Regions from separate parts of the Streptomyces sp. NPDC000941 genome, predicted to be linked through region 1. Evidence: riboswitches for the same ligand, from Rfam matches in the RefSeq annotation. Region 1 holds a riboswitch; each other region holds the start of a gene.

Region 1 (5,211 bases):
GCTTCCACGACACGGCCAATGCCATGGCGACCACGATCTCCACGGGGGCTCTCGGTCCCCGGATCGCGGTGGCGATGTCGGCGGTCCTCAATCTCGTCGGCGCGTTCCTCTCCGTGGAGGTCGCCAAGACGATCTCCGGAGGGATCATCGACGAGGACGCCGGAGTCCGCCCCGAAGTGATCTTCGCGGGGCTGGTCGGCGCGATCCTGTGGAACCTGCTGACCTGGCTGGCCGGGCTGCCCTCCAGCTCCTCGCACGCCCTCTTCGGCGGCCTCATCGGCGCCACCCTGGTCTCCGTCGGCATGGACGGGGTCAACAGCGACAAGATCGTCATGAAGGTCCTGATCCCGGCCGTCGCCGCGCCGATCGTGGCCGGTGTCGCCGCCCTGGTCGCTACCCGGCTCACCTACCGGCTGGCCCGCGGCCGCGACCCCCAGGACACCGCGAAGGGCTACCGCGCCGGGCAGATCGCCTCGGCCGCGCTGGTCTCCCTCGCCCACGGCACCAACGACGCCCAGAAGACCATGGGGGTCATCACCCTCGCGCTGATCACCGGCGGTGTGATCGCGCCCGACTCCGACCCGCCGATGTGGGTCATCGTCTCCGCGGGCCTGGCCATCGCCCTCGGTACGTACCTGGGCGGCTGGCGCATCATCCGCACCATGGGCAAGGGCATCACCGACATCCAGCCGCCGCAGGGCTTCGCCGCCCAGACCGGCGCCGCGACCGTCATCCTCGCCTCGTCCCACATCGGCTTCGCGCTCTCCACCACCCAGGTCTGCTCCGGCTCCGTGATGGGCGCGGGGGTCGGCCGCAAGGGCGCTGTGGTGCGGTGGTCCACGGCGGGCCGCATGGTCCTCGCCTGGGTGCTCACCCTGCCCGCCGCGGGCCTCGTCGCGGGCGGCGCCGCGCTGCTGGCGGACCAGGGCGACTGGGGCGTCACGGCGGTCGCCGTGCTCGCGGTCGCCGCCTGCGCCGGGATCTGGGCGGCCTCGCGCCGCAAGCCCGTCGACCACACCAACGTCAATGACATCGACGAGGCTACGGCGCTGCCGCCCGAGCCGGTGGGTGTCGTCACGGCGGCCCTCCAGTCCGTGGCCCCGCCGCCCGCCCGTGCCGCTTCCACCTCCTCCGCCACCCCGGCAGGCGCCTCCGCGGCCACCGGCAGCACCAGCTAAGGAAGTAACGCGATGAGCATCGACTGGGCGGCCCTCGGCCAGGTCTTCGGCATCAGCCTCGTGGTGACCGTCGGCTTCGTGGGCGTCTTCACCCTCGGCATCCTCGGCACCTCCCGTAAGCCGCAGCGGGCGGAGGCGGCCACCGACACGGCCGCCACCGCGTCCACCGCCCCGGCCCCGGCCGGCGGCGCCTTCGGCCCCGCGCGCACCGGCGCGTACCTCTGCTTCGCGCTGTGCGCGGCGGCCGTGGCATACGGCATCAACCTGATCGTGGCCTGACTCCGTTCGACCCACTCACGGCCGCCGGGCTGGAACGCGCCGACCAGCGCGTTCCAGCCCGGCGGCCGTGGCATGTGCTCCTCGGCACACTCACACAGGGTGGGGCATTCGCGAGTTGACGGCCATTCGCGGCCCATGGTGGACTTCCGGAGCCAAACGGCGGCAGGAGAGGAAGCCGGTGAGAATCCGGCGCGGTCCCGCCACTGTCACCGGGGAGCGCTCTCCCATCGCCCGTACGAGTCACGGCCGTCCACACGTCGGCTGGAAGACCGGGAGAAGCGCGGATCCGGGAGCCAGGAGACTCTCACCGCCGGTCACGTCGAACCAGGGCGCGGACCCTGAGTGAGGACATACCGCCATGCCCGGCACCGCCATGCCGCCGACCCGCCCGCGGCCCCTGCCCCTGCGCCACGTCCCGGCTTTCCCGACACTCCTGATGTTCCCGACGTTCCCCATGTCCCAAGGCAAGACGGCGGGCTGACGATGCGTGCCGATCACGCCTGGTACGCGTGCGGCGCCGCCCTCGGCTTTCTCGGCGACCTCGCCATGGGCGATCCGCGCCGCGGCCATCCTGTGGCCGCGTTCGGGCGCGCCGCCCTGGCCGTCGAGCGGCTGCTGTGGCGCGACCACCGCGGATCCGGGGCCCTCTACACCGCGCTGTGCGCGGGCGGCGCGGCCGCGGGCGCCGTGCTGTCGGTGCGCGCCGTACGGGCCTTGGGGCGCCCCGCGCCGGGAGGCTCCGCTCTGGGCAGCGCTGTCCTCAAACCCGCGGGACGTCCCGTCTCGGGGCATCCCGTCTTGGGGCATCCCGTCTTGGGGCACCTCGCCGCGGAAACCTCCGCTCTGGGGCGCCGCTCCCCCGCCGCGCAGACCATGCTGACCGCCGCCGCCACCTGGGCGGTGCTCGGCGGGACGACGCTGGGCCGGGAGGCGCGGGCTGTCGGCGGCGCGCTGACCGCCGGTGACCTGAACGCCGCCCGGCGGCGGCTGCCGCACCTGTGCGGGCGCGATCCGCAGGCGCTGGACGAGTCACAGATCGCGCGCGCCGTCGTCGAGTCGGTCGCCGAGAACACCTCGGACGCCGTCGTCGGCGCACTGGTGTGGGGGGCGGTCGGCGGGGTGCCTGGCCTGGTCGGCTTCCGGGCCGTCAACACCCTGGACGCGATGGTGGGCCACAAGTCGCCGCGCTACCGGCGGTTCGGTTGGGCCTCGGCCCGGCTGGACGACGTGGCCGGCTGGCCCGGCGCACGGCTCACCGCGGCGCTGGCCGCCCTGGCCGGGCCCGATCCGCGCGGCGCGTGGCGCGCCTGGCGGCGCGACGGCCACCGCCATCCGAGCCCCAACGCGGGCCCCGTGGAGGCCGCGTTCGCGGGCGCGCTCGGCGTACGGCTGGGCGGCACCCTCGCGTACGGCGGCCGCGTCGAGCACCGGCCGGTGCTCAACCCCGGCGGGCGGCCGGTCGAGGCGGCCGACATCGAGCGCGCGGTACGGCTTTCGCGGCGCGTCGGCGCCCTGGCGCTCGGCGTGTCCGTCGCGGCGCGGCTGGCAGTGGGAGCCCGGCCGGCTGTGGGGGCCCGGCCGGCGGCGGGGGCCCGGCCGGCGGCGGGGGCGGCGCCGCGGTCGGCCCGTACGGCCGCGCGGCCCGCCGCCGCGCCCGTACCCACCACGCGTGCTCCACATGGCGCGCTCACCCGCTGGGCACGGTCCCTGCGGGCACCCGGCGCGGGCCGGTCGGGCGGTCCGGCGACGGTGCGGCCGACGGCCGCGGGGAGGGATTGAGGATGAGCGGGATACAGGGCGGAGGCGCGCCGGGCGGCGGGCTGCTCGTCGCGGGTACGACCTCGGACGCGGGCAAGAGCGTCGTCACGGCCGGAATCTGCCGCTGGCTCAGCCGTAAGGGCGTCAGCGTCGCGCCCTTCAAGGCGCAGAACATGTCGCTCAACTCCTTCGTGACCCGCGACGGGGCGGAGATCGGCCGCGCCCAGGCCATGCAGGCCGCCGCCGCACGCGTCGAGCCGAGCGCCCTGATGAACCCCGTCCTGCTCAAGCCCGGCAGCGACCGCAGCAGCCAAGTGGTGCTGCTGGGCAAGCCGGTGGGCGAGCTGAGCGCGCGTGGGTACCACGAGGGACGGCAGGAGGCGCTGCTGGGGACCGTCACCGAATGCCTGGCCGAGCTGCGGCGTACGCACGACGCGGTGATCTGCGAGGGCGCGGGCAGCCCCGCCGAGATCAATCTGCGCCGCACCGACATCGTCAACCTGGGGCTCGCCCGGGCCGCCCGGCTGCCGGTCGTCGTGGTCGGGGACATCGACCGCGGCGGCGTCTTCGCGTCGTTCTTCGGCACGACCGCGCTGCTCTCCGAGGCCGACCAGCGGCTGGTCGCGGGCTATCTGGTGAACAAGTTCCGCGGCGATGTGACCCTGCTGGAGCCGGGCCTTCAGATGCTGTACGGCCTGACGGGCCGCCCGGCCATGGGCGTGCTGCCGTACGCGCACGGGCTCGGCATCGACGAGGAGGACGGCCTGCGGGTGTCGCTGCGCGGGGCGGTGCGCGAGAGCGTCGTCGCGCCGCCGCACGGAGCGGACATCCTGCGGGTCGCGGTCGCCGCCGTGCCGCTCATGTCGAACTTCACGGACGTGGACGCGCTGGCCGCCGAGCCGGGCGTGGTCGTGCGGTTCGTGGACCGGCCGGAGGAGCTGGCCGACGCCGATCTGGTGGTGCTGCCGGGCACCCGCGGCACCGTACGGGCGCTGGCATGGCTGCGCGAACGCGGTCTGGCCGCGGCGATCGCGCGGCGGGCGGCGGAGGGCCGACCGGTGCTGGGCATCTGTGGCGGCTTCCAACTGCTCGGCGAACGCATCGAGGACGAGGTCGAGTCGCGGGCCGGGACCGTCGAAGGGCTCGGGCTGCTGCCGGTACGGGTGCGGTTCGCGGTGTACAAGACCCTGGCCCGGCCGGTCGGCGAGGCGCTGGGCGAGCGGGTGGAGGGCTACGAGATCCACCACGGGGTCGCCGAGTTGCTGGACGGCGCGGACGAACCCTTCCTGGACGGCTGCCGGGTCGGCTCGGTGTGGGGCACGCACTGGCACGGCTCGCTGGAGAGCGACGGCTTCCGGCGCGCCTTCCTGCGGCGGGTCGCGGACGCGGCGGGCCGGGCGTTCGTCCCGGCGCCCGACACCAGCTTCGGGGAGCTGCGCGAGGAGCAGCTGGACCGGCTGGGCGACCTGATCGAGGAGCACGCGGACACGGACGCGCTGCTACGGCTGATCGAGAACGGCGTACCGGACGGGCTGCCGTTCGTCCCACCGGGGGCGCCGCCCCAGCCTCCCGGGCCGTCGCTGCCCTCTCCTGCCGCATCTTCGGAGGCAGCTTCAGAGGCCACCTCTTTGGTGGCGACGTCTGCGGAGACAGCGTCTGCGGAGGCAGCGGCTACGAAGACGTCGTTCCCCCCGCCCCGACCGGACCACCACCACCGCGCCCACACCGCTGGAGGTACCCAGGCATGACCGCCACCCCCTACCCGTTCACCGCGCTCGTCGGCATGGCCGACCTGCGGCTGGCGCTCCTGCTCAACGCCGTATCACCGGCCGTCGGCGGGGTGCTGGTGCGCGGCGAGAAAGGCACCGCGAAGTCGACGGCGGTGCGGGCGCTCGCCGCCCTGCTGCCCGGCATCGACGTGGTCGCCGGCTGCCGGTTCTCCTGCGACCCCGCCGCGCCCGACCCGGGCTGCCCGGACGGTCCGCACGAGCCGGGC
Region 2 (5,211 bases), on a different contig from region 1:
CGCCCAGCAGCCGGATCAGCGCGGCGATGGGGACGGGTCCGGCGGGGCGGCCGGCGCCGCCGCGGCCGTAGGCGCCGTAGAAGGTGACGATCAAGGAGCGGGGGGTGGGCTGGCCGGTCACGCGCTTACTCTAGGGCGCCGTTCGTGCCCCACTTACCGTGCCGCGTGGTCCCGTCACGCAGCAGATAGCGCTGGAGCTTGCCGGTGGCGGTGCGGGGCAGGGCGTCCAGGAAGACGAACTCGCGCGGGCACTTGTACGGGGCCAGCTCCGCGGTGACGAACTCCCGCAGTGCGGCGATGGCTTCCTCGGTATGCGCGACGCCCGGCCGCAGCACCACATGCGCGACCACGACCGTGCCCCGCCGCTCGTCAGGCCGCCCGGTCACCGCGGCCTCCACCACATGCGGGTGACGCAGCAGCGCCTCCTCGACCTCGGGGCCCGCGATGTTGTACCCGGCCGAGATGATCATGTCGTCGGCGCGCGCCATATACCGGAAGTAGCCGTCCGGGTCGCGGATGAAGGCGTCCCCGGTGAGGTTCCAGCCGTCCTGTACGTACTCGCGCTGCCGTTCGTCCGCCAGATAGCGGCAGCCCGTGGGCCCGCGCACGGCGAGCAGCCCGGGCCGTCCGTCCGGAACGGGCCGCAACCCGGAGTCCGCGTCCGTGAAGTCCACCACCCGCGCCTCGAACCCCGGCACCGGGACCCCGGTCGTGCCCGGCCGGATCGCGTCGTCGGCGGCGGAGATGAAGATGTGCAGCAGCTCGGTCGCCCCGATGCCGTTGATGATCCGCAGCCCGGTCGCCCGTTGCCAGGCGTGCCAGGTGCCGGTGGGCAGGTGCTCGCCGGCCGATACGCAGCGGCGCAGCGAGGAGATGTCGTACGCGCCGCCGTCCGGCGCCGCGCCGTCCAGCCGCCCCAGCATCGCCCGGTAGGCGGTCGGCGCGGTGAACAGCACGGAGATCCGGTGCCGTGCGATATCGGCCAGCAGCCGCTCCGGGCCGCCCCAGTCGGACAGCAGCGCGGAGGCGCCCGCGCGCAGCGGGAAGACGACCAGGCCGCCGAGGCCGAAGGTGAAGCCGAGCGGAGGGCTGCCCGCGAACACGTCCTCGGGGCGCGGCCGCAGCACCTGCGCCGAGAAGGTGTCGGCGATGGCCAGCACATCGCGGTGGAAGTGCATACAGCCCTTGGGCCGCCCGGTCGTCCCCGAGGTGAAGGCGATCAGCGCCACGTCGTCGGCGGAGGTCGCCACCGCCTCGTACGACACGGGCGACGCGGTGGCCGCGAGCCGCAGCAGGTCCTCGGGGCCGTCCCCGCCGTAGTACGTCGTCCGCAGCCCCGGCACCTCGGCCTTCACCAGATCGTCCGCGCACCGTACGTCGCACAGCGCGTGCCGTATCCGGGCCAGCTCGCAGATCGTCGCCAACTCCCGGGCCCGGTGCGCGGCCAGTACGGTCACGGCGACCGCGCCCGCCTTCATCACCGCCAGCCAGCAGGCGGCCAGCCAGGGCGAGGTGGCCCCGCGCAGCAGCACCCGGTTGCCGGGCACGACGCCGAGCGGGCCGGTGAGGGTGTGCGCGATCCGGTCGACGTGGGCGCGCAGTTCGCCGTACGTCCACACCTCGCCCGTCGCGGCGCGCACCGCGACCCGGTCGGCGCCGAACCGCTCGACGCTGCGGTCCAGCAGCTCGGCGCCGCAGTTGAGGCGGTCCGGGTAGGACGGTCCTGGCAGGTCGAGGTGGAAGGCGGGCCACTGCTCGGCGGGCGGCAGATGGTCCCGGGCGAAGGTGTCGATATGCGCTGAAGGCTTGAGCTCCATCGAGGACGCGCCCCCTATGCCTGCCCCTGTGCCTGCACATGCCTGCCTGAAGTCGCCTTGTCAGCGTAACGTGATGGTGACGACAGTCAACAGATCGCGATAAACGTTCCGTTGGGGAGGCCGTCCAGTGCCGTCGTTCGCACTTGATCCGAAGCAGCGGCGCTGGTGCGCCGGGGTGCGGTCGCTCGCCCGCGACCTGCTGCGCCCGCTCGCCGAGAGCGGCCCGCCGGGCCGGGTCAACCGGCCGCTGACCGCCGCGCTCGGCGAACTCGGCCTGCTGCGGCGGCTGTTCCCCGGCGACGGGCCGGTGCGCGCCCTCGACCTGTGCCTGCTGCGCGAATCGCTCGCCCGGGAGTGCACGGAGGCCGAGACCGCGCTCGCCCTCCAGGGTCTCGGCGGCTATCCGATCGTGCTCTCCGGCAGCCCCGAGCAGTACGCGCGCTGGATGCCCGAGGTCCGGGCGGGCCGCGCGGTCGCGGCCTTCGCGCTCAGCGAGCCGCAGGCCGGTTCCGACGCCGCCGCGCTCGGTCTGCGGGCCGACCCCGACGGGGCGGGCGGCTGGCGGCTGGAGGGCGAGAAGTGCTGGATCTCCAACGCCCCGGAGGCCGACTTCACCGTCGTCTTCGCCCGCACCACCCAGGGCGCGGGCTCGCGCGGCGTCACCGCCTTTCTCGTCCCCGCCGACCGGCCGGGGCTCACCGGCGAGCGTCTTGACATGCTCAGCCCGCACCCCATCGGCAGCCTCGCCTTCGACGGCGTCCCCGTCACCCGGGAGGACGTCCTGGGCACACCCGACAAGGGGTTCGGCGTCGCCATGCGCACCCTCAACCTGCTGCGGCCGAGCGTCGGCGCGTTCGCCGTCGGCATGGCCCAGGCCGCGCTCGACGCCTCCGTGGCCCACGCCGGGGAGCGCACCGCCTTCGGCGGGCCGCTGAAGGACCTTCAGGCCGTCTCCCACCAGCTCGCCGAGATGGCCACCCGCACCGAGGCCGCCCGCCTCCTGGTCTACGCGGCCGCCACCGCGTACGACGAGGGCGCGCCGGGCATCGCCAGGAGCTCGGCGATGGCCAAGCTTCTGGCCACCGAGACCGCCCAGTACGTCGTGGACGCCGCCGTACAGATCCACGGCGCTCGGGCGCTGCGCCGCGGCCATCTTCTGGAGCACCTGTACCGCGAGGTGCGCGCGCCCCGGATCTACGAGGGCGCGACCGAGGTCCAGCGCACGATCATCGCGAAGGAGCTGTACCGATGACCGAGCCGCACCCCTCCCTGCTGCGCACCAACCCGCCCGAGCTCTCCCCGCCCACCGGCTTCAGCCACGCCGTCACGGCCACCGGCGGCCGCCTGGTCTTCCTGGCGGGCCAGACCGCGCTGGACGGCGCGGGCGCGGTCGTCGGTGCCACGCTTCCGGCCCAGTTCCGGCGCGCGCTGGCCAACCTGCTCACCGCCCTGACCGCGGTCGGCGGCACCCCCGCGGACCTGGCCCGGCTGACCGTGCACACCACCGACGTCGCGGCCTACCGCGCGTCCGCCCCCGAACTCGGCCGCATCTGGCGGGAGCTGGCGGGCCGCGACTACCCCGCGATGGCGGTCATCGGCGTCGTCCGGCTGTGGGACGAGGCGGCGATGGTCGAGCTGGACGGCATCGCGGTGCTGCCGTAGCGCATCACGTCACAAAGGCGCGGTATTGGCCAGGCACGCGCCGCGCGGTACCGTCGGTGCCATATCGACGACGGCAAGACGGAAGCCGGTGGGAACCCGGCACGGTCGCGCCACTGTGAACGAGACGTTCCACACGTTCCAAGGGATGTTTCGTGAGTCAGACCCGTAGCTGTCGTCCAATGCACCACCGAGATGGGACGCGAAACTCCCTTAAGGAGGCCCTGCCATGGCGCAGCATGTCGCTCAGCCGACCGCCACCACTCCCGCTCTCCCGGCAAAGTTGCCGATCGGCGCGATCGTTCCGTGGGCGGTGTTCTTCGGCATCCTGATGCTGGTCCTGCTGTACTTCGTCGGCGCCGAACAGGGCGCCACCTCGGTCGTCTCCGGCGAGGACGTCCACGAGTGGGTGCACGACGCCCGCCACCTGCTCGGTTTCCCCTGCCACTGACGCCAGGGACGCCGACACCCTCATGAATTCCACAACGGTACGGAACCTGCTCGTCCGTGGCATGCTCGCCGGCCTCGGGGCCGGCGTGCTCGCCCTGATCGTCGCCTATCTCCTCGGGGAACCGAATGTCGACAAGGCGATCGGCTTCGAGGAGTCCCATGCCCCGGCGCATGAGCACCACGAGGTCGAACTCGTCTCCCGCAGCCTGCAGTCCACCGCCGGCCTGGCCACCGGTGTGCTGATCTACGGGGTCGCCTTCGGCGGCATCGCCGCCCTCGCCTACTGCTTCGCCCTGGGCCGCATCGGCCGCTTCACTCCGCGGGCCACCGCGCTGCTGCTGTCCGGCTGCGCCCTGCTCGCGGTCTACGTCGTGCCGTTCCTCAAGTACCCGGCCAATCCGCCCGCCGTCGGCGACGCCGACACCATCTCCAAGCGGACCAATCTCTATCTGCTGATGATGGTGCTCAGCGTGCTCCTCGCGATCGCCGCGACCATCCTCGGCAAGCGGCTCGCCCCGAAACTGGGCACCTGGTACGCCACCGTCGCCGCGGTGGCCGCCTTCGCCCTGGTGATCGGCCTGGCGTCTGCGTTCCTGCCGGCCGTCAACGAGGTGCCCGCCGATTTCCCGGCCACCGTGCTGTGGCGGTTCCGGCTCTCCGCGCTGGCCATCCAGGTCACGATGTGGGGAGGCTTCGGACTCGTCTTCGGCGAGCTGGCCGAGCGCCTCCTGAGCCCGAAGCTCAGGGGCAGTCGTCTTCCGCCCGCGGATTCAGCGGCTGCCCCAGTCTGAGGTTCCAGCGCCCGGCCCGCCCGCTGACCCCGGTCGCGGTCAGCGGCGGGACGTCGGCACGCCAGAAGGCCGCCGCGGGCGCGCCCAGCACATGCACCACCGCGGCCCGCACCACGTCCGGCTCCACCACGGCGAGCGTATGGCCGTCCGTCAGCGACGCCGCGTCCAGCCACCGTCCGATCCGCAGGCACAGGTCCCGTACCGACTCCCCGCCGTGGGGCGCGGCCGCCGGGTCGGCCAGCCACCGGGCCACCGCCTCCGGTTCGGCGGCACCGACCTCGTCCAGGGTGAGGCCCCGCCAGCGGCCCGTATCCAGACCGGCCAGCTCCGCACGGGGCTCGGCCACGCCGAGTCCCAGCGCGGCGGCGGTCTCCCGGCAGCGCAGGCCGGGGGAGGTGACGGCGTGGGCGGCCGGGGGCAGCGCCCCGGCCGCGGCGCGGGCCCGTGCCGCGCCGCCGTCCTCGAGAGGGGTCGTGCCGTCGTCGAACCGGGCC
Region 3 (5,211 bases), on a different contig from region 1:
ACGGCCTCCCGCAGCATGTCGGTGACCTGCTGCTGGAGTTCGTCGTCGAAGAGCTCGGGCTCCTCCTCGCGGACCGTGTCCACCACCTGGAACGCGAAGTTCATATGCATGGTCTCGTCGCGGAACACCCAGTTGGTGCCCGTCGCCAGGCCGTGCAGCAGGCCGCGGGAGCGGAACCAGTAGACGTAGGCGAAGGCGCCGTAGAAGAACAGGCCCTCGATGCACGCCGCGAAGCAGATCAGGTTGAGGAGGAACCGGCGGCGGTCGTCCTTGGTCTCCAGCCGGTCGATCTTGTCGACCGAGTCGATCCAGCGGAAGCAGAACTCCGCCTTCTCCCTGATGGACGGGATGTTCTCCACCGCGGCGAACGCGGCGGCCCGGTCGTCCGGGTCGGGGAGGTAGGTGTCCAGCAGCGTCAGATAGAACTGGACGTGCACGGCCTCCTCGAAGAGCTGCCGGGACAGATACAGCCGCGCCTCGGGCGAGTTGATGTGCTTGTAGAGGGTCAGCACCAGGTTGTTCGAGACGATCGAGTCACCGGTCGCGAAGAAGGCGACCAGGCGGCCGATCATGTGCTGCTCGCCGGGGGAGAGCTTGGCGAGGTCGGCGACGTCCGAGTGGAGGTCGACCTCCTCCACGGTCCAGGTGTTCTTGATCGCGTCGCGGTAGCGGTCGTAGAAGTCCGGGTACCGCATCGGCCGCAGGGTCAGCTCGAACCCCGGGTCCAGGAGGTTCTTGACGCGTTCGGGGGCGGTGGTCACTGGCAGGCCTCGCAGGACTCGGGGTTTTCCAGGGAGCAGGCGATGACCTCGGGGTCGGCGGGCACCTGCTGTACGGGGATGGTGGCGGGGGCGGCGGCGCGGGCCGACTGAGCGATCCGGGTCGCCGGGCGCGAGCGCAGGTAGTACGTGGTCTTGATGCCGCGCTTCCAGGCGTACGCGTACATCGAGCTGAGCTTGCCGATGGTCGGCGAGGCCATGAAGAGGTTCAGCGACTGGCTCTGGTCGAGGTACGGGGTGCGGGCGGCGGCCATGTCGATCAGGGCGCGCTGCGGGACCTCCCACGCGGTCCGGTACAGCTGCCGTACGTCCTCGGGCACCCAGGAGAAGTCCTGGACCGAGCCGTTGGACTCGCGCAGCGCCTCACGGCTCTGGGTGTCCCATACGCCGAGCTTCTTGAGGTCGTTCACCAGGTAGGAGTTGACCTGAAGGAACTCACCGCTGAGCGTTTCGCGCTTGAAGAGGTTGGAGACCTGCGGCTCGATGCACTCGTACACGCCCGCGATCGAGGCGATCGTCGCGGTCGGGGCGATGGCCAGCAGGAGCGAGTTCCGCATGCCCGACTTGGCCATCCGCTCGCGCAGCGCCGCCCACCGCTCGGGCCAGGTCGCCACCGCGTCCGTGTAGTGGTCCGGGTGCAGCACACCGCGCGCGGTGCGGGTGGCGGACCAGGCCGGGTGCGGGCCGTGGCGCTCGGCGAGCGCGCAGGACGCCTCGTACGCCGCGAGCATGATGCGCTCGGAGATCCGGGTGGACAGCGCTTGCGCCTCGGGCGAGTCGAAGGGCATCCGCAGCCGGAAGAAGACGTCCTGGAGGCCCATCAGGCCCAGACCCACCGGCCGCCAGCGGGAGTTGGACGCCCCGGCTTCCTGGGTGGGGTAGAAGTTGATGTCCACCACACGGTCGAGGAAGGTGACGGCGGTACGGACGGTCGCGTCCAGCCGCTCCCAGTCCATCTGACCGTCCTCGCCCAGGTGCGCGGCCAGGTTGACCGACCCCAGGTTGCAGACGGCCGTCTCGCCGTCGTCCGTGACCTCCAGGATCTCGGTGCACAGGTTGGAGGAGTGCACGACCCGGCCGGGCTCGGCGGTCTGGTTGGCGGTGCGGTTGGCGGCGTCCTTGAAGGTCATCCAGCCGTTGCCGGTCTGCGCGAGGGTGCGCATCATCCGGGCGTACAGCTGGCGCGCCGGGACGGTCTTGACGGCACGACCCTCCGCCTCGGCCTTCCGGTACGCGGCGTCGAACTCGTCGCCCCACAGGTCGACCAGCGCAGGCGCGTCGGCCGGCGAGAACAGCGACCAGTCGGCGTCGGCCTCGACCCGGCGCATGAACTCGTCCGGGATCCAGTGTGCGATGTTGAGGTTGTGGGTGCGGCGGGCCTCTTCGCCCGTGTTGTCCCGCAGCTCCAGGAACTCCTCGATGTCCGCGTGCCAGGTCTCCAGGTACACACAGGCCGCGCCCTTGCGCCGGCCGCCCTGGTTGACGGCGGCGACGGAGGCGTCGAGCGTGCGCAGGAACGGCACGATGCCGTTGGAGTGCCCGTTGGTGCCGCGGATCAGCGAACCGCGGGCGCGGATGCGTGAGTACGACAGGCCGATGCCGCCCGCGTGCTTGGAGAGCCGCGCGACCTGGTGGTAGCGGTTGTAGATCGAGTCCAGTTCGTCCAGCGGCGAGTCCAGCAGATAGCAGGACGACATCTGCGGGTGCCGGGTGCCGGAGTTGAACAGGGTGGGGGAGCTGGGCAGGTAGGACAGCGTGCTGGTGAGCCGGTACAGCTCGGCGACGTCGTCGAGCGCCCGCTCCGAGTGGTCCTCGGCCAGCCCGCAGGCCACCCGCAGCAGGAAGTGCTGCGGGGTCTCGATCACCTGGCGGGTGATCGGGTGGCGGAGCAGATAGCGGCTGTGCAGCGTGCGCAGCCCGAAGTAGCCGAAGCGGTCGTCGGCGCCGTCGGCAAGCGCCTTGTCGACCAGGGCGTTCAGGCGGGCGGCGTGGGCGGTCACGAACTCGGCCGTGCCGTCCGCGATCAGGCCCTCGCGGTGCCCCACGGCCACCGAGGCGGAGAAGGAGACCGCGCCCTGCCCGGCCGCCTCCTCGGCGACGGCGAGGGTCAGCAGCCGCGCGGCGAGCTTCGAGTACTCCGGCTCCTCGGCGATCAGCCCGGCCGCCGCTTCGGTCGCGAGAGTGCGCAACTCCGCCTCGTCCGAACCGGGATGGCGGCCGCGCAGGGCGGCGGCCGCGACCTTGCCGGGGTCGGTGGCGGGCAGGTCGGCGGTGAGCGCCGTCAGGGTCCGCAGCAGGGCGGTCCCGGGCGCGTCGTCCGCTCCCTGAATAGCCGCTGCCTCTGAAACCGGATCGGCTGGCGCGATGGTCACTGAAGTGCTCTCCCTCGCTCGGCTAGGGGCCTTGCGGGGCGGTGAGCGATGGGCGCGTACGGGCATGCCGAAACAGCGGACGGCATACCGCGCAGCGTCCACCGGCCCAACCCGCGAGGCCCGGACGTATGAGACGGCTGTCGGCAGGTCCTCGGACTTGCGGGTACGCAAAAGCGTACGCGTACACCATTGCGGGACAGTTCCGGATTCCCACCGGATTCCCCTGCGGCGACAGCGAGCATGAGCATACATCTTGTGGTGGCGAGCGCACGCGCCCCCACATGTTGTGTCGCGAGGTGGAGTGTTTCGTACGAATGTGCTATTCCGTGCCGGACTTGGCGCGCACTTGGCGCGAGCCGTACGCGGGCCCGAGGCAGACCGTACGCGGGCCTGAGGCGGGCCTTGCGCGGGCCCTGGGGCGGTCCTGGCGAGGGTCAGGCACGGGTTCGCGGGCGGCCGCGCGCGAGCCCGACACGGCCCGGCAAGGGCTCGTCATCGGGTCCGGCGCGGCGCCGGGTCGAACTCCGGGTGGAACTCTAAGCGGGCGTCGTTGCCCGCCACTCCGCGAGGGTACGGGCCAGCCTGGCCCGGTAGTCCGCGTAGCCGCGCTCGTATGCCTCGGCGCGGTCTGCGTCCGGTACGACAGTACGCGAATCGGCTCGCCATTGTGACGCGTCCACCGGGTCGCCGAGCGCCCGCCAGGCGACCGCGACCGCGCCGCGCGCCCCCACCTCGGGCTCGTCGGGGATGCGCACCGGCCGGCCGAGGACGTCCGCGAACAGCTGGGTCCAGGCGGCGGATCGGGTGCCGCCCCCGCATGCCGCGAGGCTCGCCGTCAGCCCCGCGGCCTCCAGGCAGTGCCGGGCCGCGTACGCCACGGCCTCGCAGACGGCCCGTACGGCGTCCGCGCGTGTCGTCGCGAGGGTCAGCCCGTCCAACCGGCCGCGCGCGGCGGGCTCCACGAACGGGGCGCGCTCGCCCGCGTCGGACAGGAAGGGCAGCGCGGTCACCCCGCGCGCCCCTGGCGGGCTCGCGGCGAGCAGGGCGTCCAGGTCGGCGGTGGTGGCCCCGGCGAACTCCAGGACCCACTCCAGGGCCGCCGTGCCCACCATGGCGGGCATACCGCGCAGCCAGCGGTCCCGGTCGGGTACGCACAGCCACATGCCCGCCGGGTCGGCGGCCGGGTCGATCCGGGCGCTGTCGGTGAGGACTTGGCTGGCCAGCGTGGTGCCGACGATCAGCAGGCCGTCGCCGACCTCCTCGACCCCGCTGCCGATCGCGCAGGCCGGAAGGTCGTACGGGCCCGCCGTGACGGGCAGTCCGGCCGGCAGCCCGAGCAGTTCCGCGCCCGCCTCGTCCAGTCGCCGTACGGTGCCGGGCGCGGCGGGCGGCGGCAACAGCCGGGCGTATTCGGCGATTCCGCACGCTTCCAGGGCTTTGGGGACATACTCGCGCGTGGTCACGTCCAGGAAGGGCATCGACGCGTCCGAGGCGTCCACGCCGATGACGCCGGTGAGCCGCTGCGCCACCGCGTCCACGCAGTAGCCCGCGACCTCGGCGCGCGCCAGCGCCTCCGGTTCGTGGTCGGCCAGCCAGCGCAGCAGCGGCGCATGGCAGCCGGGGAACACCCCGGAGCCGGTGAGCCGGTAGAGCTCGCGGATGGTGCCGTCCTCGCCCCAGCGGGTCACGGTGTCGTTCGCCCGGCCGTCCATCCACGAGATCGGCGGGCGCACCGCCCGGCCCGCCGCGTCGCGCAGCCACAGCCCGTCGCCCTGCCCGGTGAGCGCGAGCGCGACCGGGGCCGCCAGGCCGCCGGCGGCCAGGGCGGCGGTCACCTCGCGGACCACCTCGGCGACCGTGCGCAGCACGTCCTCCAGGTCCTGCTCGACCCGCCCGCCGGGCAGGCGGTCCAGTCGGCTGGGGCGGCTCGCGGCGGCCAGGGACCGGCCGTCGCGGCCGAAGGCGACGGCCTTGGTGACGGAGGTGCCGACGTCGACTCCGAGGACGATGCTCATGCGTACGGCCCTCCTTGGGGGCATCGACTGTGGGGCGGGGGCTGG
Region 4 (5,211 bases), on a different contig from region 1:
CGCGTCCGCGGCGCGTGACGCGGCCCTCGGCGACCAGCCGGTGCAGCACCTGACGCAGCGCGGGGGCGCAGCGCTCGGCCCCGTCCGCCGTGAGCCAGGCCAGCTCGGCGATTTCCCGGCCCGGGGCCGGCTCGCCCTGCGCCGCGCCCGTATAGCAGGTCATCCGCAGCCGTCGGCCGCCCTGGCCGTGCGCCTCGTCCTCGATGACGAAGGGCTCACGCGCGGCCAGGGCCGCGGGCGCGGCGGTCAGGCCGAGCTCCTCGGCGAGCTCACGGGCCAGGGCCTGCGGTCCGTCCTCCCCCGGTTCGAGCTTGCCGCCGGGCAGATAGAACGCGTCGCGCCCGCGGGTGCGCACCGCCAGCAGCTGCCCGTCGCGTACGCAGACCCAGCCCACCGACTCCAGCGGCGCTGTCCCACTCCCCGAGTCGGTCATTCGGCCTCGTCCTCCCCGCCCGCCCCGCCCTCCAGGCCACCTTCGGTCTCCAGGTACAGCTCCCGCACCGCCGCCAGGACCTCGGGGTCCGGGTGCTCCCACAGACCGCGGCTCTCCGCCTCCAGCAGCCGCTCGGCCATGCCGTGCAGCGCCCAGGGGTTGGCCTCTTGGAGGAAGGAGCGGTTCTCGGGGTCGAGGAGATAGCTCTGGGCCAGTTTGTCGTACATCCAGTCGGCGACCACGCCCGTGGTGGCGTCGTAGCCGAAGAGGTAGTCGACGGTCGCGGCGAGTTCGAAGGCGCCCTTGTAGCCGTGGCGGCGCATCGCCTCGATCCAGCGCGGGTTGACCACGCGTGCGCGGAAGACCCGGGAGGTCTCCTCGTGCAGGGTGCGGGTGCGGACCGTCTCGGGGCGGGTGGAGTCGCCGATGTACGCGGCCGGGGCGGTGCCCTTGAGGGCGCGCACGGTGGCGACCATGCCGCCGTGGTACTGGAAGTAGTCGTCCGAGTCGGCGATGTCGTGTTCGCGGGTGTCGGTGTTCTTGGCCGCGACCGCGATCCGCCGGTAGGCGCTCTCCATCTCGGCGCGGGCCGGCCGGCCTTCCAGGCCGCGGCCGTACGCGTAGCCGCCCCAGACCGTGTAGACCTCCGCCAGGTCGGCGTCGGTGCGCCAGTCGCGGCTGTCGATGAGCTGGAGCAGACCCGCACCGTAGGTGCCGGGGCGGGAGCCGAAGATACGGGTGGTGGCGCGGCGTTCGTCGCCGTGCTCGGCGAGGTCGGCCTGGGCGTGGGCCCGGATGTAGTTGTCGTCCTCGGGCTCGTCGAGGGAGGCGGCGAGCCGTACCGCGTCGTCGAGCAGGGCCACGACATGCGGGAACGCATCGCGGAAGAAGCCGCTGATGCGTAGAGTGACATCGACCCTGGGGCGGCCCAGCTGCTCAAGTGTCGCGGGTTCGAGTCCCGTTACTCGCCGCGAGGCGTCGTCCCACACCGGGCGGACGCCCAGCAGTGCGAGCGCCTCGGCCACGTCGTCGCCCGAGGTGCGCATCGCGCTGGTGCCCCACAGCGACAGGCCGACGGAGCGCGGCCAGGCGCCGTCGTTGTCGCGGCGGTAGCGCTCCAGCAGCGAGTCGGCGAGCGCCTGGCCGGTCTCCCAGGCCAGCCGGCTGGGCACGGCCTTGGGGTCGACGGAGTAGAAGTTACGGCCGGTCGGCAGGACGTTGACCAGGCCGCGCAGCGGTGAACCGGAGGGGCCCGCGGGCACGAAGCCGCCGCTCAGGGCGTGCACGGCGTGATCGATCTCGTCGGTGGTGGCGGCCAGCCGCGGCACGACCTCGCGGGCGGCGAAGTCGAGGATCGCGGTCACCGCGTCGTGCTGCTCCTCGGGCAGCCCCAGGCACACCTTCTCCACGGCCTCCGGGGCCCAGTCGGCGTCCTCCATCGCCTGGACGAGGGCGCGGGCTCGGTCCTCCGCCTCGTCCGCGCCCGTGCGGGTGGCGGCCGACTCGTCGAGGCCGAGTGCCTCGCGCAGCCCGGGGAGCGCGGTGGAGCCGCCCCAGATCTGCCGGGCGCGCAGAATGGCCAGGACGAGGTTGACCCGCTGGGGGCCGGAGGGGGCGCTGCCGAGAACATGCAGGCCGTCGCGGATCTGGGCGTCCTTGACCTCGCACAGCCAGCCGTCCACATGCAGCAGGAAGTCGTCGAAGCCATTGTCGTCCGGCCGGTCCTCCAGGCCGAGGTCGTGGTCGAGCCTGGCGGCCTGGATGAGGGTCCAGATCTGGGCGCGGATGGCGGGGAGTTTGGCCGGGTCCATCGCGGAGATGGCGGCGTACTCGTCCAGCAGCTGCTCCAGGCGCGCGATGTCGCCGTAGGAGTCGGCACGGGCCATGGGCGGCACAAGGTGGTCGACGAGGGTGGCGTGGGCGCGGCGCTTGGCCTGTGTGCCCTCCCCCGGGTCGTTGACCAGGAACGGGTAGATCAGCGGCAGGTCGCCCAGCGCGGCGTCGGGGCCGCAGGCGGCGGACAGGCCCGCGTTCTTGCCGGGCAGCCACTCCAGGTTGCCGTGCTTGCCCAGGTGCACCATGGCGTCGGCGCCGAACCCGCCGTCGGCCTGAGCGGTGGCGATCCAGCGGTAGGCGGCCAGGTAGTGGTGCGAGGGCGGCAGATCGGGGTCGTGGTAGATGGCGATCGGGTTCTCGCCGAAGCCGCGCGGCGGCTGGATGACGACGAGCAGATTGCCCCGGCGCAGCGCGGCCAGCACGATCTCGCCCTCAGGGTCGCGGCTCGTGTCGACGAACATCTCGCCCGGCGGCGGCCCCCAGTGCCCCTCCACCGCCTCGCGCAGCTCCTGCGGCAGCCGGCCGTACCAGCGGCGGTAGTCGGCGGCGGGGATCCGGACCGGGTTGCGGGCCAGCTGCTCCTCGGTGAGCCAGTCCTGGTCGTGGCCGCCCGCCTCGATCAGGGCGTAGATCAGCTCGTCGCCGTCGCCGGAGGCGAGGCCGGGAAGCGCCTTGGGCCCCTCCTCGGGGCCGAGGTCGAAGCCGTCCGCGCGCAGCCGGCGCAGCAGGGCGACGGCGCTGGCGGGCGTGTCCAGGCCGACGGCGTTGCCGATGCGGGAGTGCTTGGTGGGGTAGGCGGACAGCACGAGCGCGAGGCGCTTGTCGGCCGCCGGTATGTGGCGCAGCCGGGCGTGTCGTACGGCGATTCCCGCGACACGCGCGGCGCGCTCGGGGTCGGCGACATAGACGGGCAGGCCGTCCTCGTCGGTCTCCTTGAAGGAGAACGGCACGGTGATCAGCCGCCCGTCGAACTCCGGGACGGCGACCTGGGTCGCCGCGTCCAGCGGCGAAAGGCCCTCGTCGTTCTCCTGCCACGCGGCGCGCGGGCCGGTCAGGCACAGCGCCTGGAGCACCGGGACGTCCAGCCCGGCCAGCGCGCCCGCGTCCCACGCCTCGTCGTCGCCGCCGGCCGAGGCCTCGGCGGGCCGGGTGCCGCCCGCGGCGAGCACGGTGGTCACCACCGCGTCGGCCTCGGCGAGGGCTTCCAGCAACTCGGGCTCGGGCGCGCGCAGCGAGGCGACGTACAGCGGCAGCGCGCGGCCCCCGGTGTCCTCGACGGCCTGGCACAGCGCCTCCACGAAGGCGGTGTTGCCGCTCATATGGTGGGCGCGGTAGTAGAGCACGGCGATCCGCGGGCCGGTGACGTCCTCGCGCGCGGTGCGCTCCAGTGCGCCCCACGAGGGCGCGGGTGCGGGCGGCTCGAAGCCGTGGCCGGTCAGCAGGACGGTGTCGGACAGGAAGCGGGCCAGCTGGCCGAGGTTGCCGGGCCCGCCGTGCGCGAGATAGGCGTGGGCCTCGGCGGCGATCCCGACCGGGACCGTGGATGCCTCCATGAGCTGGGCGTCCGGGGCCTGTTCGCCGGTCAGGACCACGACCGGGCGGTCCCCGGCGAGCAGCGCGTCGAGCCCTTCCTGCCAGGCGCGCACCCCGCCGAGCAGCCGTACGACGACGAGTTCGACGCCGTCGAGCAGCGCGGGCAGCTCGTCCAGGGGGAGCCGGGCCGGGTTGGCGAGCCGATAGGGCACCGGAGTCTGTGCCGCGCGGGCACTGAGCAGGTCGGTGTCGGACGTCGACAGCAGCAGGATCATGCGACGGCAGGCCTTCCTCGGGGTCCGCGCCCCGGGCGGGTTGAAGACGGCGGGAGTTCCTGGCTCGCGCGGCCGTCGCAATACCGGCTGCCGCGCTCACAGTGGCGGGACCGCGCCGGATTTCCACCGGCTTCCTACCCTTTTTGCCGTCTTTTGTTGTGGCGGGCCGGGACCGACCCGCCGTGAGCATAGTAGGCGCTTCTGACCTGCCGCGGGGCGGTGAGCCGAACGCAATCGTCGGTATGCTCGCCGCCATGCCCCTCCCCCCGACAACCGCCCCACCAGGGGACGAAACCCCCGTGCGCGGTCGCGACGACGCCTGCCCCGGCGCGCTCCGCCTGCACTCGGCGGACGACGGCGCACTGGCCCGGGTGCGGCTGCCCGCCGGGCGCCTGACGGCACGTCAGGCGCTCGTGCTGGCGCTCGCGGCCGAGGAGTTGGGCGACGGCCGGCTGGACCTCACCTCCCGGGGCAATCTGCAGCTGCGCGGCCTCGACGCGGGGTGCGGGGCCGGACTCGCGGCCCGGCTGCGGACGGCAGGGCTGCTCCCGTCGGACCGCCACGACCGGGTGCGCAACATCGTGGCGTCCCCGCTGTCCGGGCTGGACGGGGCGGGGTACGCGGATGTCTCGGCGTGGGCGCGGGAGCTGGACGCGCTGCTGTGTGACAGCGCGCCCGCGGGTTCCGGATTGGCCGAACTGGCCGGGCTGTCCGGCCGGTTCCTGTTCGCGCTCGACGACGGGCGCGGCGATGTGGCGGCGCTGGGCGCGGATGTGACATTGGTCGCAGCGCCGGACGGCGAGGCGGTGCTGCGGCTCGGCTCCGCCGGGGGGCACGAACCGGCCGGTCCGGACGCGCGCCCGGCTCCTGCCGGGGCGCGCGTGGCGGGCAGCCGCGGCGGGGCGGACGCCCACGGCGCGGCAACCGTCCCGACACGCCGGGACCGCCGGACGGAGGGCGGTGGCGACACGCGGGACCCCGCGCGGCCATACGCCCACCCCGGCCCACCAGGTGACCCGAGGACGACGGCCTGGAACCCTCCACCCGGCGGGGCGGCGGGGCGGCGGGGGTCGAGTTCCGGGTGCTCGCCGAGGACGTGCCGCGCGCGGCCGCCGTGGCCGCCGCGGCGTTTCT

The links. A riboswitch is a leader RNA that binds a small molecule or an ion and turns the genes downstream of it on or off. The one in region 1 is predicted to bind cobalamin.
Region 2: linked by a shared signal. The riboswitch ahead of ACWDSL_RS16370 (CbtB domain-containing protein) and the one ahead of ACWDSL_RS14225 (cobalamin biosynthesis protein) in region 1 are both predicted to bind cobalamin.
Region 3: linked by a shared signal. The riboswitch ahead of ACWDSL_RS30500 (ribonucleoside-diphosphate reductase subunit alpha) and the one ahead of ACWDSL_RS14225 (cobalamin biosynthesis protein) in region 1 are both predicted to bind cobalamin.
Region 4: linked by a shared signal. The riboswitch ahead of cobN (cobaltochelatase subunit CobN) and the one ahead of ACWDSL_RS14225 (cobalamin biosynthesis protein) in region 1 are both predicted to bind cobalamin.

Annotation. Positions count from the first base shown of each region.
Region 1 is NZ_JBSFMM010000035.1:55,650-60,860, forward strand. It holds gene ACWDSL_RS14215 (anion permease) at 1-1,178, shown strand, start outside; gene ACWDSL_RS14220 (hypothetical protein) at 1,191-1,457, shown strand; cobalamin riboswitch at 1,580-1,780, shown strand; gene ACWDSL_RS14225 (cobalamin biosynthesis protein) at 1,941-3,236, shown strand; gene ACWDSL_RS14230 (cobyric acid synthase) at 3,239-4,963, shown strand; partial or broken gene ACWDSL_RS14235 (ATP-binding protein) at 4,960-5,211, shown strand, end outside.
Region 2 is NZ_JBSFMM010000043.1:3,618-8,828, forward strand. It holds gene ACWDSL_RS16350 (PaaX family transcriptional regulator) at 1-121, opposite strand, end outside; gene ACWDSL_RS16355 (AMP-binding protein) at 126-1,817, opposite strand; gene ACWDSL_RS16360 (acyl-CoA dehydrogenase family protein) at 1,945-3,069, shown strand; gene ACWDSL_RS16365 (RidA family protein) at 3,066-3,479, shown strand; cobalamin riboswitch at 3,511-3,667, shown strand; gene ACWDSL_RS16370 (CbtB domain-containing protein) at 3,706-3,927, shown strand; gene ACWDSL_RS16375 (CbtA family protein) at 3,950-4,717, shown strand; gene ACWDSL_RS16380 (histidine phosphatase family protein) at 4,668-5,211, opposite strand, start outside.
Region 3 is NZ_JBSFMM010000111.1:15,624-20,834, forward strand. It holds gene ACWDSL_RS30495 (ribonucleotide-diphosphate reductase subunit beta) at 1-695, opposite strand, end outside; gene ACWDSL_RS30500 (ribonucleoside-diphosphate reductase subunit alpha) at 758-3,151, opposite strand; cobalamin riboswitch at 3,277-3,399, opposite strand; gene ACWDSL_RS30505 (FGGY family carbohydrate kinase) at 3,688-5,166, opposite strand.
Region 4 is NZ_JBSFMM010000204.1:14,791-20,001, reverse strand. It holds partial or broken gene ACWDSL_RS41925 (NUDIX hydrolase) at 1-433, opposite strand, end outside; gene cobN (cobaltochelatase subunit CobN) at 430-4,077, opposite strand; cobalamin riboswitch at 4,109-4,269, opposite strand; gene ACWDSL_RS41915 (hypothetical protein) at 4,332-5,211, shown strand, end outside.